DNA from 4 places in the Lentibacillus daqui genome. Region 1 is predicted to be linked to each of the others. Evidence: riboswitches for the same ligand, from Rfam matches in the RefSeq annotation. Region 1 holds a riboswitch; each other region holds the start of a gene.
What was found. A riboswitch is a leader RNA that binds a small molecule or an ion and turns the genes downstream of it on or off. The one in region 1 is predicted to bind thiamine pyrophosphate.
Positions count from the first base shown of each region.

Region 2: it holds a riboswitch for thiamine pyrophosphate, as region 1 does, so the genes downstream of both, thiT (energy-coupled thiamine transporter ThiT) here and tenI (thiazole tautomerase TenI) in region 1, are expected to answer to the same signal.
Region 3: it holds a riboswitch for thiamine pyrophosphate, as region 1 does, so the genes downstream of both, thiW (energy coupling factor transporter S component ThiW) here and tenI (thiazole tautomerase TenI) in region 1, are expected to answer to the same signal.
Region 4: it holds a riboswitch for thiamine pyrophosphate, as region 1 does, so the genes downstream of both, O2S85_RS02115 (lipoate--protein ligase family protein) here and tenI (thiazole tautomerase TenI) in region 1, are expected to answer to the same signal.

Region 1 is NZ_CP114176.1:913,768-916,908, forward strand. Features, by position in the region: gene O2S85_RS04790 (L-lactate permease) at 1-741, shown strand, start outside; TPP riboswitch at 862-970, shown strand; gene tenI (thiazole tautomerase TenI) at 1,144-1,803, shown strand; gene thiS (sulfur carrier protein ThiS) at 1,800-2,003, shown strand; gene O2S85_RS04805 (thiazole synthase) at 2,005-2,772, shown strand; gene O2S85_RS04810 (thiazole biosynthesis adenylyltransferase ThiF) at 2,833-3,141, shown strand, end outside.
Region 2 is NZ_CP114176.1:1,029,662-1,032,802, reverse strand. Features, by position in the region: gene O2S85_RS05285 (ABC transporter substrate-binding protein) at 1-147, opposite strand, end outside; cobalamin riboswitch at 338-532, opposite strand; gene thiT (energy-coupled thiamine transporter ThiT) at 877-1,473, opposite strand; TPP riboswitch at 1,565-1,666, opposite strand; gene O2S85_RS05275 (BCCT family transporter) at 1,861-3,141, shown strand, end outside.
Region 3 is NZ_CP114176.1:344,760-347,900, reverse strand. Features, by position in the region: gene O2S85_RS01855 (DHA2 family efflux MFS transporter permease subunit) at 1-714, opposite strand, end outside; gene O2S85_RS01850 (MarR family winged helix-turn-helix transcriptional regulator) at 743-1,180, opposite strand; TPP riboswitch at 1,504-1,616, shown strand; gene thiW (energy coupling factor transporter S component ThiW) at 1,705-2,193, shown strand; gene thiD (bifunctional hydroxymethylpyrimidine kinase/phosphomethylpyrimidine kinase) at 2,238-3,044, shown strand; gene thiM (hydroxyethylthiazole kinase) at 3,041-3,141, shown strand, end outside.
Region 4 is NZ_CP114176.1:396,606-399,746, forward strand. Features, by position in the region: gene lipA (lipoyl synthase) at 1-697, opposite strand, end outside; gene O2S85_RS02115 (lipoate--protein ligase family protein) at 690-1,532, opposite strand; TPP riboswitch at 1,632-1,738, opposite strand; gene O2S85_RS02120 (RNase A-like domain-containing protein) at 2,465-2,761, shown strand; gene O2S85_RS02125 (contact-dependent growth inhibition system immunity protein) at 2,866-3,120, shown strand.

The DNA of each region.
Region 1 (3,141 bases):
GCAGCAACTATTGAGGTTCCAAATATTTTTGGGACAGACATCACGTCCAGCTGGGAAATCCTCTTTTCTCCAGGTTTTATTTTTATTGTTGCATCTGTTTATGTGTACTACGCTCATGGCATGAAAATAAAAGAATATGCACAGGCTTGGAAGGATTCCGGGAAAACAATGCTTGCCGCAGGTTCCGCGCTTGTTTTTACCGTTCCAATGGTACAAGTATTCCTTAATTCGGATGGTGGAGCGGCTGGTTACGCTGAAATGCCAATCGTCCTTGCAGACGGTGTCGCAAATCTGGCGCAAACGGCATATCCATTTTTTGCAACATTTATCGGTGGGCTAGGTGCATTTGTCGCTGGAAGTAACACGATCAGTAATATGATGTTTTCCTTGTTCCAATACGGCGTTGGTGAACGAATCGGCGGAGATCCAACCTGGATGGTCGCACTGCAGGCAGTAGGTGGAGCGGCCGGTAACATGGTCTGTGTGCATAATGTTGTCGCAGCCGCAGCCGTTGTTGGTTTAGTCGGAAAAGAAGGGCATGTCATTCGCAAGACCCTACTGCCATTTGTCTATTACTCCCTATTAATTGGTTCGATCGGCTATTCGATCATGTGGACATCCGAAAAAGGCATATTTAACATCGGATCGATCATTGCTGTCATTATTTGGGCAATTGCTATCTACTTCATTGCCACGAATAAAAAACGACTAAATGCGCTAGAACAAAACATTGCTTCGTAGCGTAAAATAGGAATGAAATATGAAAAAAGTTTGTTCATCCATTCATACTTACAAAATATATAAAATTCATTGACAAATCCTCCACACATGGTATGATACAAGCAAAGGTAAAATTTAATAAAAAACCGCTAGGGGTGCCTTCCAAAAAGGCTGAGATTAAAGTGTGACTTTAAGACCCTTGGAACCTGAACTGATTAATATCAGCGTAGGGAAGTGATGTGGAACAATAGATGTTCAAGGAATGTAACATAGGCTGGTAAAATTTCTTCATTTCTTGTATTTGTCCATAGTTGTTCAAAATAATGAACAATCTCAGGTGTTCTCAAATAATTATCCAACCACTTTCTCGATGCGCTGTCATCTTGAAAGTGGTTTTTTGTTTTGCTGAAAGGATAGGTGTTCATGGAATACAACAAAACATGGAAAAGGAAAAAGGATATAAACGCCACTAAGGAATTACATGTCGTCTCAACGGGTCAACAAACCGCTGAAACACTTGTACAAATAGTGGCAATGATTCATAAAGGTGTTAACAAGATTCATTTACGGGAGAAAAGTTGGACAGCTGCCGAACTAGTCCGGGTAATTGAAGCTTTAACGGATCGCGGTGTGCCGCTCGAAAAAATTATTGTTAATGACCGTGTTGACATTGCGCATATCTTAGGAGCAAATGGTGTTCAGCTTGCCCATCATAGTATCGATGCTTCATTGGTCATGCAGGCTTTTTCATCATTAAAAATCGGTTGTTCGATACATTCGCTTGACGAAGCAATCAAGGCAGAAAAGAAAGGGGTTGATTATCTTCTATATGGACATATTCATTGCACGAGATCAAAAGAGGGAATGACACCGAGAGGACTAAATAACTTGCGAAAACTCACGCAGCAAGTAACCATTCCCGTTATTGCCATCGGAGGAATCACACCTGAAAATACACATGACACGTTGGCAGCCGGGGCGAATGGAATTGCCGTTATGTCAGGCGTTTTCCAAGCAGATGATCCAGTGCGCGCAGTCATGAATTATCGTAAAGCAATGCATACGCAGGAGGTGATCCTATGAAGTTACGAGTAAATGGTGAACGGATTACCATTCCGTCTTCGGTAGCAACCATCACTGAGTTACTCGCATATATCCAAGTGAAGAATCCTGTCACTATTGTCGAACATAATGAAAATATTTTGGAAAAACATGACTATGACAGTGCAAAATTATCGGATGGAGACAAAATAGAATTAGTTCAATTTGTAGGAGGCGGTTGACTTGCTAACAATTGGAAATAAGCAATTTAATTCAAGATTATTATTGGGTACAGGAAAATATCCGAATTTTGATATTCAAAAAGCAGCGATTGAAGCATCGGAAGCAGAAATCTTAACGTTTACCGTTCGCCGGATGAATATTTATGAGCCAAACCAGCCCAATTTCCTGGAAAAACTGGACGTAGAGAAATTTAGTCTTTTACCGAATACGGCTGGTGCAAAGTCAGCGAAAGAAGCCGTACGACATGCCAAGTTGGCAAGAGCATCGGGACTATGTGACATGATCAAAGTGGAGGTCATTGGTTGTGATAAAACATTGCTGCCAGATCCGCTGGAAACATTAAAGGCAACGGAAGAATTGCTAAAAGAAGGATTTATTGTTTTACCGTATACTTCCGATGATGTGGTACTAGCCAAAAGGTTGGAGGAGCTTGGCACACATGCGATTATGCCTGGGGCGTCACCAATTGGCTCGGGGCAGGGAATTATCAACCCGGTTAATTTGCGTTTTATCATTGAGCAAACAGAAGTTCCTGTGATTGTTGATGCCGGAATCGGCTCCCCGGCCGATGCAGCTTATGCAATGGAACTTGGTGCAGACGCTGTTTTATTAAATACGGCGGTTTCAGCGTCTAAAGATCCGGTCAAAATGGCAAAAGCGATGAAGCAAGCAGTGGAAGCTGGTCGCTTAGGATATGAAGCTGGGCGTATCCCGAAAAAACGGACCGCCACAGCAAGCAGTCCAATGGAGGGAATAAGTATTGGCTGAAAAATCAATACCTACTCAAAAACATGATCAAAATACGAACGAAAAGGGACAGGTGAAGGGATGAATGATCGTTATTCCAGACAGACGTTGTTTAAGTATATTGGTGAAGAGGGCCAACAAAAAATGGCGGGAAAACAGGTACTTATCATAGGTGCGGGTGCGCTTGGCACAGGAAATGCAGAATCGCTGGTTCGTGCGGGTGTAGGAAAAGTAACCATTGTCGACCGTGATTATGTAGAATGGAGCAATTTACAGCGGCAACAGCTTTATGTGGAATTGGATGCAAAAAACCGGATACCTAAAGCTGTTGCTGCAAAAAAACGGCTGCAGCAAATCAATTCCGAGGTAGACATTGAATCACATATTTTA
Region 2 (3,141 bases), 120 kb from region 1:
CGGAAAAGCCTGTTCCTCCGTCTGTTCTGTTTTAGTATTGTCTGCATTATCCTTTCCTTTTTCAGCGTTATCATCTGAATTTCCACAACCGGCTAAAATTCCTAAAAATAAGATAGCAGTGAATAAAACCAAATAAATCTTTTTCATGATCGTATTGTCCCCCCTAGTGTTTACAAAATAGCGCTACAAAGCAGTCTTCTCTCATAACCATGGATAAGCAATAAAAAAACACCTCCTATTAAAAAGGGGTGCTACTCATTAACAGTAGATGGATACTTATTTTTGACAAAGCAGTACCATCCAGCCAAGTTGCACACCTCCCTATCCGCGTAGGTTCATGGTGTTTCAGAATCAGGCAGTGTCCTGGCTCATGGTTACCGTTGCCCTTCCCTTCCCATACAAACCTATGTACAGTGGATTAAAAGGCAACAACCATTTACAGTGGCGGGACCGCGTCGGATTTACACCGAACTTCCATTTTAAGTCTATTATTCCGTGTTCAAAAAGAGGCACATCAGCCAGAATTCATTCGAACCTCTTGAACAGTTGCGCTAGACACCCGAGTCTGTTACACGAATATTTTATTTCCTCTTCCAGTATACAACATCCATGTCAAATCGAACAGGTAAATGATGAAAAATGACATACAATATAGATAAACAAAATACAAAATCATAATTAGCTACAGATTCTCACGGCAGATAGGAGAGTAAAAATAGGAGGAATCTATCGAGAGAAGAGCGGTCACGGGCGATGGGAAAGAAAAAGCGTGAGGAATCTACCGTGAACAGGGCGTCAATACCATCCAAAATAGAAAAATACAATCCGGATTGAATAAAGGACAGTCCCCTAAAATGGTAGAGGACTGTCCTTTTATTAACCTGCCCTTCGCTGCTGACCTATTTGTTTCGCCGAGGTGATGATTTGTCCTGCCTTTGAAACGATCAATCCCAAAATAACCGCACAGGCGATTGAGACAGCGATATAGGTGATGCCATTGGTAACCAGCGAATAAATAAATGGTGATTTCCCCGCCTCAATGGCATACTTCTTAAAGAAGATAACCCCAGCGACAAAATGCCAAAAATAACGTGTCGCCCCGCCAACAAATATGGCAATCGTCATCCATAACAAAGCATGTCCTTTGTGTCCCTTTTGTAGGTTCCCTTTGACTTGGTGATAAAACAGCCCTGCAAATCCAATACAAGCAAAAGCAATAAAATATTCAATAAATGCTTGGGTAGGGGTAAGTATCCATGCCTGACCAAGCGCAATTTGTAGAAGTCCCCAAAGAAAACCAGATAGGCTGGCCGCTACGAATCCCCAGCGAAAGGCAACGATAAATATTGGGATCATCGCAAAAGAAATGGAAATCGACGGTCCAAAACGCAATGATGGCAATAGATCCAGCACCATCGCAAATGCCGCAAGTATGGCCACTTCTATCAGTGTTTGCAAACTTAATTTTCGCATATAAAAATGCCTCCTTCAGAACGAACCAAAAGGGAGACATTGGTGAAATATACGGATTTTTATCGGGCAGCCATAAATCCAGCGAACCATCCGCATTTACTCACCACATCCCTACGCTAGTGCTAACTAACAGGTTCAAAGGGTCCGAACAATAACGTTCTCTCTCAGCTTTAAAGCTCCCCTTGTGGTTGCGTTATCATTTTATTTAATCTCATCATAGCACATGCCGGTCAATCATGCACTCTTTTTATTCATTAATTTCAATAATAGATTTTGGTGCTGACCTTTTATTTGTTGAGGATTCATGTACCCTCCACATGTCCCATTGCATTGCTTGCTGGTCTTTGTTATTGTTAATCCTATGTCAAAACTTTATCAGGGGGATTCATGAAGAAAGTTACAAGGGTTTTTTACATAACATTGGTAATAGTCGTCTTAGCCGTGATATTTGGTGTGGCATTTCCTTCACAATTTGAACGAATAACTGGCAACATAAAGGATTTTGTAGCTACTACATTCGGTTGGTATTACATGCTGTTGATGGCGGTCATGCTCATCGTTGCAATCATCATTGCCATTAGTCCATACGGCAAAATTCGCCTTGGCAAGGATCATGAACGACCCGATTTCTCAACACCAACATGGATTGCTATGTTGTTTTCAGCTGGTATGGGGATTGGTCTTGTTTTCTACGGGGCAGCGGAGCCATTATTTAACTATGCACTTGATGCTGCCACAGAGAAACCAGGTACTGATGCAGCATTTAAGGAAGGGCTTGCCTATAGCTATTTCCACTGGGGCGTACATATTTGGGCTATGTATGGTATTGTGGCACTGTCATTGGCTTTTTTTCAATTTCGTAAGGAAGAACCAGGATTGATTTCAGCAACATTAAAGCCGTTATTTGGAGAAAAAATGAACGGTCCGCTTGGTGTGCTGATCGATGTACTATCCGTATTTGCAACTGTATTCGGTGTAGCAACCTCGCTTGGTTTTGGGGCAGCGCAAATTAATGGAGGGCTTTCGCATTTATTTGGTATAAATGTTGGTTTTACCGCACAGTTTGTCATCATTGCTGTGGTAACGGTTCTCTTTATTGCTTCAGCGTGGTCAGGTTTGAGCAAAGGGATTAAATATTTATCCAATACCAATATGGTGCTTGCCGCTCTTTTACTTGTTATCGTCATCATCGTCGGCCCTACATTGCTCATACTGGATATGTTTACTGATACGTTTGGAAAGTATATGCAACATATTGTGGAAATGAGCTTTCGCACAGCTCCACTTACAGGGGACAATCGGGAATGGCATAATAACTGGACCATTTTCTTTTGGGCATGGTGGATTGCATGGGCGCCTTTTGTTGGAATGTTCATTGCCCGTGTCTCTCGTGGGCGCACCATTCGGCAATTTTTGTTAGGCGTCATGGTGATTCCAACATTATTTACTTCAATATGGTTTGCAGCATTTGGGACAACGGCAGGTGATGTACAAAATAGCGGAGTAGATTTGACCCAATACACGACAGAGCTTGTATTGTTTAATATGTTCGATCAATTACCATTATCATTCATCCTTTCCATTTTTGCTATTTTGCTAATTGGCTCGTTTTTTATTACTTCAGCAGACTCAGCAACGTTTGTTTTGGGGATGCAGTCAACACATGGT
Region 3 (3,141 bases), 570 kb from region 1:
CAATCCAATGATCACCGATGCATTGGTCCAGCCGTTTGTACCTGCAGTACTGAAACCGTACAGGATACCGCCAAAACCAAGTGTTGAGAGAACAATTGCCAGGATGTCGATGTCTGGAAATGTCTGTTTGGTTACATTCTTTAAGAAAATAACCGAGAAGATAATTGTTAATACAGCAATTGGAAATATAATCCAGAACAATAACCGCCATGAATAATTTTGTACTACAAACCCTGACAGTGTTGGGCCTACAGCTGGTGCAAAAATAATGGCAATCCCAATAATCCCCATTGCACCACCACGCTTTTCAACCGGGAACAAAGCCAATACAACCGTTGTTAATAGTGGCATAATAATCCCTGCGCCAACTGCCTGAATAACGCGGCCAGTCATTAAGATAATAAAAGTTGGTGAAATGGCACAGATTAATGTACCTGCAGCAAATAAGCTAATTGCAGTTATAAATAGCTGTCTGGTTGAAAACTTCTCCATTAAAAATGCAGTAATTGGGATCAGCACACCATTAACCAGCATAAATCCGGTCGTAATCCACTGTGCAGTGCTTTCCCCTATATCCAGGTCCTCCATGATCGAAGGCAAGGCCACATTCATTAACGTTTGATTCAACAGCGATACAAACGCACCAAGAATAATAACCGCAAGAATGGGGCCTTTTTTTATATTCGTTGCATTACTTGTAGTTGTTTCAGTCATGCTTTTCTTTCATCTCCTATTCCCTAAGTTATTGATTTTCCACATCCTCAAAATTCCGTAATAATTTTGCGGCTGTGTTCTTAAACTGATTTAACTCTTCCGTTGATATCCCATTGAACAATTTTTCAATAAATGCTTTTCGGGCAGCATTCATAGCCTTGACCATTTCCTTTCCGCTATCGGTAATGGACAGGTAAACAACCCGGCGATCTTCTTCCGTCCGTTTCCTTTCCACATATCCGCCCTCAACAAGCTTATCGGTAAGACCTGTCAAGCCGCCAGTAGTGATGGAAAGAACCATTGCTAGCTCAGAAGCACGTTGTTGTCCCTCATAATATAATTTATAAAGGACAAGTGCTTCTGTTCTGGAGAAAGCCGATTTCGTATGCTTTCTCCATTCTCCGGGGATTTTCTTCGTGATTTTCCGGAAAATGCCCTCCAACTCAAGGAAATCATCCTTCTTCATGACTTCCCTCCTTATATAAATATTATCTCACTAAAAAATATCTTATCACTAAACAATTTGATAACAAGATGATATTATACGCTCATGATTTTGGAGTGTCAACAGGTTTTTAACCTTAAAATGAAGCTTATGCAGGTTTGCGCCTTTACTTGTTTTAAGGCTGCGCTTACATCTAATGTAACAACATATTTTAACTCCCTCCAACCGCCAGGCAAGATAGAGGTAGAAGTTACAATTTTTCTTCACATTATAAAACGTGATTCATAAGTGACAAACCAATCCTTCTCTGTTAAGATTATTGCAACAGGCAAATTTCATAGTATTTACACTACTAGGGGTGCCCCGCATGCGGGCTGAGAGGAAAGTTGCATTTCTTTCCGACCCTTATGGACCTGATCTGGCTAATACCAGCGGAGGGAAGTAGTTGTGACAAATCACGATAAACTTTTCTCTACGCAAGCTGGGTCCATCATAAGGATCTAGCTTTTTTTATATGCCATGGAAACATGGAAAGGAGGAATTGGATGAACCGGACACGTTTATTAACAACGATGGCTGTTTTTGTAGCCATTGGAACAATTGGATCCCAAATTCTCTGGTTTCCTGCAGGAGTTGCTAAAGCCTATCCAGTACAGCATGCGGTGAATGTGCTGGCAGCCATCATACTTGGCCCAGCCCCCGCTGTTATGATCGCCTTCATGATCGGACTGATTCGTAACTTGCTTGGTCTTGGCTCCATTTTGGCGTTTCCCGGCGGCATGATTGGCGCATTTCTGGCAGGTTATCTTTATCGACGGTTCGGGAAAAAGATTTGGGCGGCAATTGGTGAATTTATTGGAACCGGTATGATTGGCTCTTTGTTTGCTGTACCGTTTGCCAACCTCTTGATGGGAAGTTCAGTTGGTGCATTATTTTTCTTCCCGTCATTCCTGGTAAGCAGTGGAGCTGGGGCGTTGATAGGCTGGATTATTGCAGCTCGGTTGAAACAACGAAACGTACTGCCAAACATTTAAAAACTGGAACAAGGGAGCCCCTTGTCCCGAAAGGATGATGACAAATGAGACAAATACCTTGTGCACTGACTATTGCTGGTACTGATCCTAGTGGCGGTGCTGGCATTCAGGCCGATTTAAAAACATTTCAGGAATTTAAATGCTATGGGATGTCGGTGATTACTTCCGTGGTTGCCCAAAATACAACCGGGGTTCAGGATGTACAGCACATTTTAACGGACATGATTGAAGAACAGCTGGATTCCGTTATTTCAGATATCCCGTTTCAAGCGTTTAAAACGGGAATGATTGCCAATACCGCGATGATGAAAAGTATCGCCGGCAAGATAGAAAATATTCCTGTCCCTTTTGTAATGGATCCGGTCATGGTCGCGACAAGTGGTGATTCATTAATTGACGAGGAGGCGCGTGACTATTTACGCAACAATCTGCTTTCTCTGGCTACATTAGTCACACCCAATGTACCGGAAGCAGAATATCTAACAGGGCAATCGATTAGCACCATGGATGATCTAAAAGAGGCCGCTGAACAAATTGTAAATAAGTATGGAGCAGGTGCCGCGCTTGTTAAAGGCGGTCATTTAGCGGGGGATGCTGTCGACTTTTTGCACGATGGCAACAAGATACACCGTTTTTCATCTGAACGCATTGAAACAAAAGATACCCATGGAACCGGTTGTACCTATTCAGCGGCAATTACCGCGTTATTAGCTAAAGGCAATCCGCTTTTAGAGGCTGTCAACGCCGCCAAGCAATATATAACGGCTGCCATCGGTCATTCGTTTGCAATTGGTCATGGCAGTGGTCCAACAAATCATTGGGCACCACGAATCGAGGAGGTCAGCAAATGAATCAGAAGGTCATACAGGAAGTAAGGGAGAATCGTCCACTTATTCATCATTTAACAAACCAGGTTGTCATGAACTTTTCTGCCAATGGATTATTGTC
Region 4 (3,141 bases), 520 kb from region 1:
TCATGATGTCTACGTTGTGTGCCAATAAGTCATCCATCGCTTGTAAAATTTCTTCTTTTTCTTCGCCTAGACCGACCATAATACTTGATTTGGTTGGTGTATTTGGTGCTATTTCTTTTACCCGTTCCAGCAATTGTAAGGAACGGTCGTATTTTGCAATTGCCCGTACGCGTTTAGTTAATCTGCGTACTGTTTCAATGTTATGGTTAAAAATGTCTGGTTCACTATCCATTAAAGTATGCAGGCTTTCGTAGTCACCTTTCATGTCCGATGGTAACACTTCAATCGTGCAGCCAGGGTTTTCACGGCGGATGGCTCTTACCGTTTCCGCAAATACCGCAGCGCCCCCATCATTTAGGTCATCGCGAGCGACTGCTGTCACAACAACATGTTTTAAGCCCATAATCGATACGGATTCCGCAACACGAGTAGGTTCTCCCCAATCCAGTTCGTTTGGTAATCCAGTTTTAACTGCACAAAAACGGCAGCCGCGGGTACAAGTGTCACCAAGAATCATAAAAGTTGCCGTTTTTCGTTCACTCCAGCATTCGTGGATGTTCGGACAGCGTGCTTCTTCGCAAACGGTATTTAATCGTTTATCACGCATGAGTTTCTTTAATCCACGGTAAGATTGGTTCGTATTGATTTTTGTTTTCAGCCATTCCGGTTTTCTTATGTATTCCTCCTGTTTAGCCATTAAGTACACGCTCCTTTGAATGATGTTTGAAATTCCAATCATGATTGCTGTATTTATCAGCAGCTAGCTGGTAGACTTCCTCCCATTGCTGATTGGTTAATTCAAATGGAGATAGTTTGATATCTACTCCAGTTTCAAAACCTTGTTTAAACGCGTCTTTCATAGTGCTCATGGATATGGATCGGTTTGTTTCTTGACGGATGGTTGTTGCTTTTGTATCAAATGCTGCTCTTTTTCTTTCTCGTATTTCCTCACTTGGAAAACGGAATAGATCGAAAAGTATCGTTTTGTTCATGGAATGTGGAATCGATCCATGCTGCAGCAATACTCCTTTTTGCCGGGTTTGTGCATTGCCGGATATTTTCTTCCCACCCGCCAGCAACTCGTATAACGCCGGTCTTTCAAAACACACTGCAGAACGGTTTTGAATGGAATGTCTTTGTTTGGCATAATCGACTGTGATTCCTAAATTGGCATACCCGTCAAAGATACCCTTGGATAGAACATAGTAAGCTTCCGTGATAGATGCTGGGATAAATGATTTGTTCTCCGCAATAACAAGACTGTAGGTTAACTCATCATCGTGCAGTACCGCACTACCACCGGTTAACCGGCGAACCACTGGTATCCTATACTGTTGCAATGCTGATGGATCAATCGTTTTATGAACATCCTGAAAATAGCCAACAGATAAACTTGGTTTTGCCCATTGATAGAAACGTAAAATGGGCGGGATTTTTCCTTCACTGTGCCAAATAAGCAACAATTCATCTAATGCCATATTTGTTGCAGCATCGTGTACTCCGGTGTCTAAAAATCCCCATGAATCTTGCAATCGAATCTCCTCCGTGTTTTTGGTGCTCCCTAAAAAGCAAACGATAAAACAAAAACTGCCCAAATGAGATGGCAGTCTGTTTGTATATAACATGTACCCATGCTACATTGACCACTTCCCCACGCCAGTATTACCCAGATCGGGTGCCAAGGGTTAGAACAAAAAAAGTTCTTCTCAGCCTTTGAAATGCTCCCCTAGTGAACTTGTTATATTGTTTCGATAAGTCCATGGTAAATGGAAAATGTTACATTGTAAAGCGGATTTGAAATTTTTGCTGTTTCGATAACTTTCATGCGATATAATGGGAAGTAAAAGCAATGCTAGAAGGAGAACGGTATGCTGAAAACAGGTAATGTAAAAGAATTAGTAAGTAAAGAAGAATGGTTGCCTACATTCCGCTTGTATAGCAATTGCGGACGCATTTAGATGAAGAAATGTACATGGATTATTTGGCAAGTATATGAGAAAGTGGAAGAAGGGAGAGGTTGGAGCCGGTTTTGCTAGGGTAGAAGAATTGATCACACGATGTTCAGGCCGAAATTTACCACGTGTTTCTTGGCGTGGCTGAATCGCTGATAGAAAGCTCAAAACCGCTGATAGGAATCCTGAAACCGCTGATAGAACGCCCGAAACCGCTTATAGGCAGCTCGGAACCGCTGATAGGGAGCCCGAAATCGCTGATATATTATCGGACTCATGATAAAAATGACAAGTTCCGTGTTGTTTCGTGGCTGTTTTTGGTAATCCTTACTGTCTCGGGCTGCTGAAAAAGTGTGATCATAGGTCTGTCGCAAATTAGATATAACGCATGAGAACATAACTGCATCGTTTTGTCGGCAGGTGGGTAGAAGGTTAAGGATACCAGGAAGGTTGATAAAAATGTAGATAGTGTAAAACCGGGGGATAAAAGTAACCTTGCACCTGGTGGTGGATTGGCTGCACATGAAATAAAAGGTGGACATTTGATTGAAAGACATGTTGGAAAAACGGATAAAGAGCTATTAGAGAGGATAAATAAAAATCCGAAAATTACTGGTTCATCTACCTTTAAAGATAGGGCTACGGCTGAGAAAATTGTTAATAATGTTTTGAACGATACAAACAATAAAGAAGTTATTCAATCTTGGCTAGATAATCCAAAAAGCAAGTCAACTTTAGTATTGACCTATCAGGGAACAGAGGTGATAGGAAGGGAGATAAAAAAGGCTCCGATTCGGTTAAAAATATGACAAATGCTAGAATTGTTTTGAAAAAGGATGGCGAAGGGAATTTTGTTCTAACTGGTTATCCAAATTAAGCAAATCAATACTAATTGAAAGGGGTGTGTTGTTTTATGTTACTCCCTAATAAACAGGAAGAGCCAGTTTTTCAATTTTTGGCTGGAACTTTTCATCAGGACATTGAATCTCCAGAACAAGCCTTGGAGGAATTGTTGGTGGATGAAACCAAAGAGTATTTAGAATATGCGATTGTTTTTTTGTCGGATTTTATAAACAGTAATTACTCAAATTTCGAAAAGAATGAATACATTCAGTGTTGTGCGGATGGTATATATTTTCCGGATCTTGGTTTAGAACCACTTCAGTAGCTAAACCAAGTAGTCCAACAA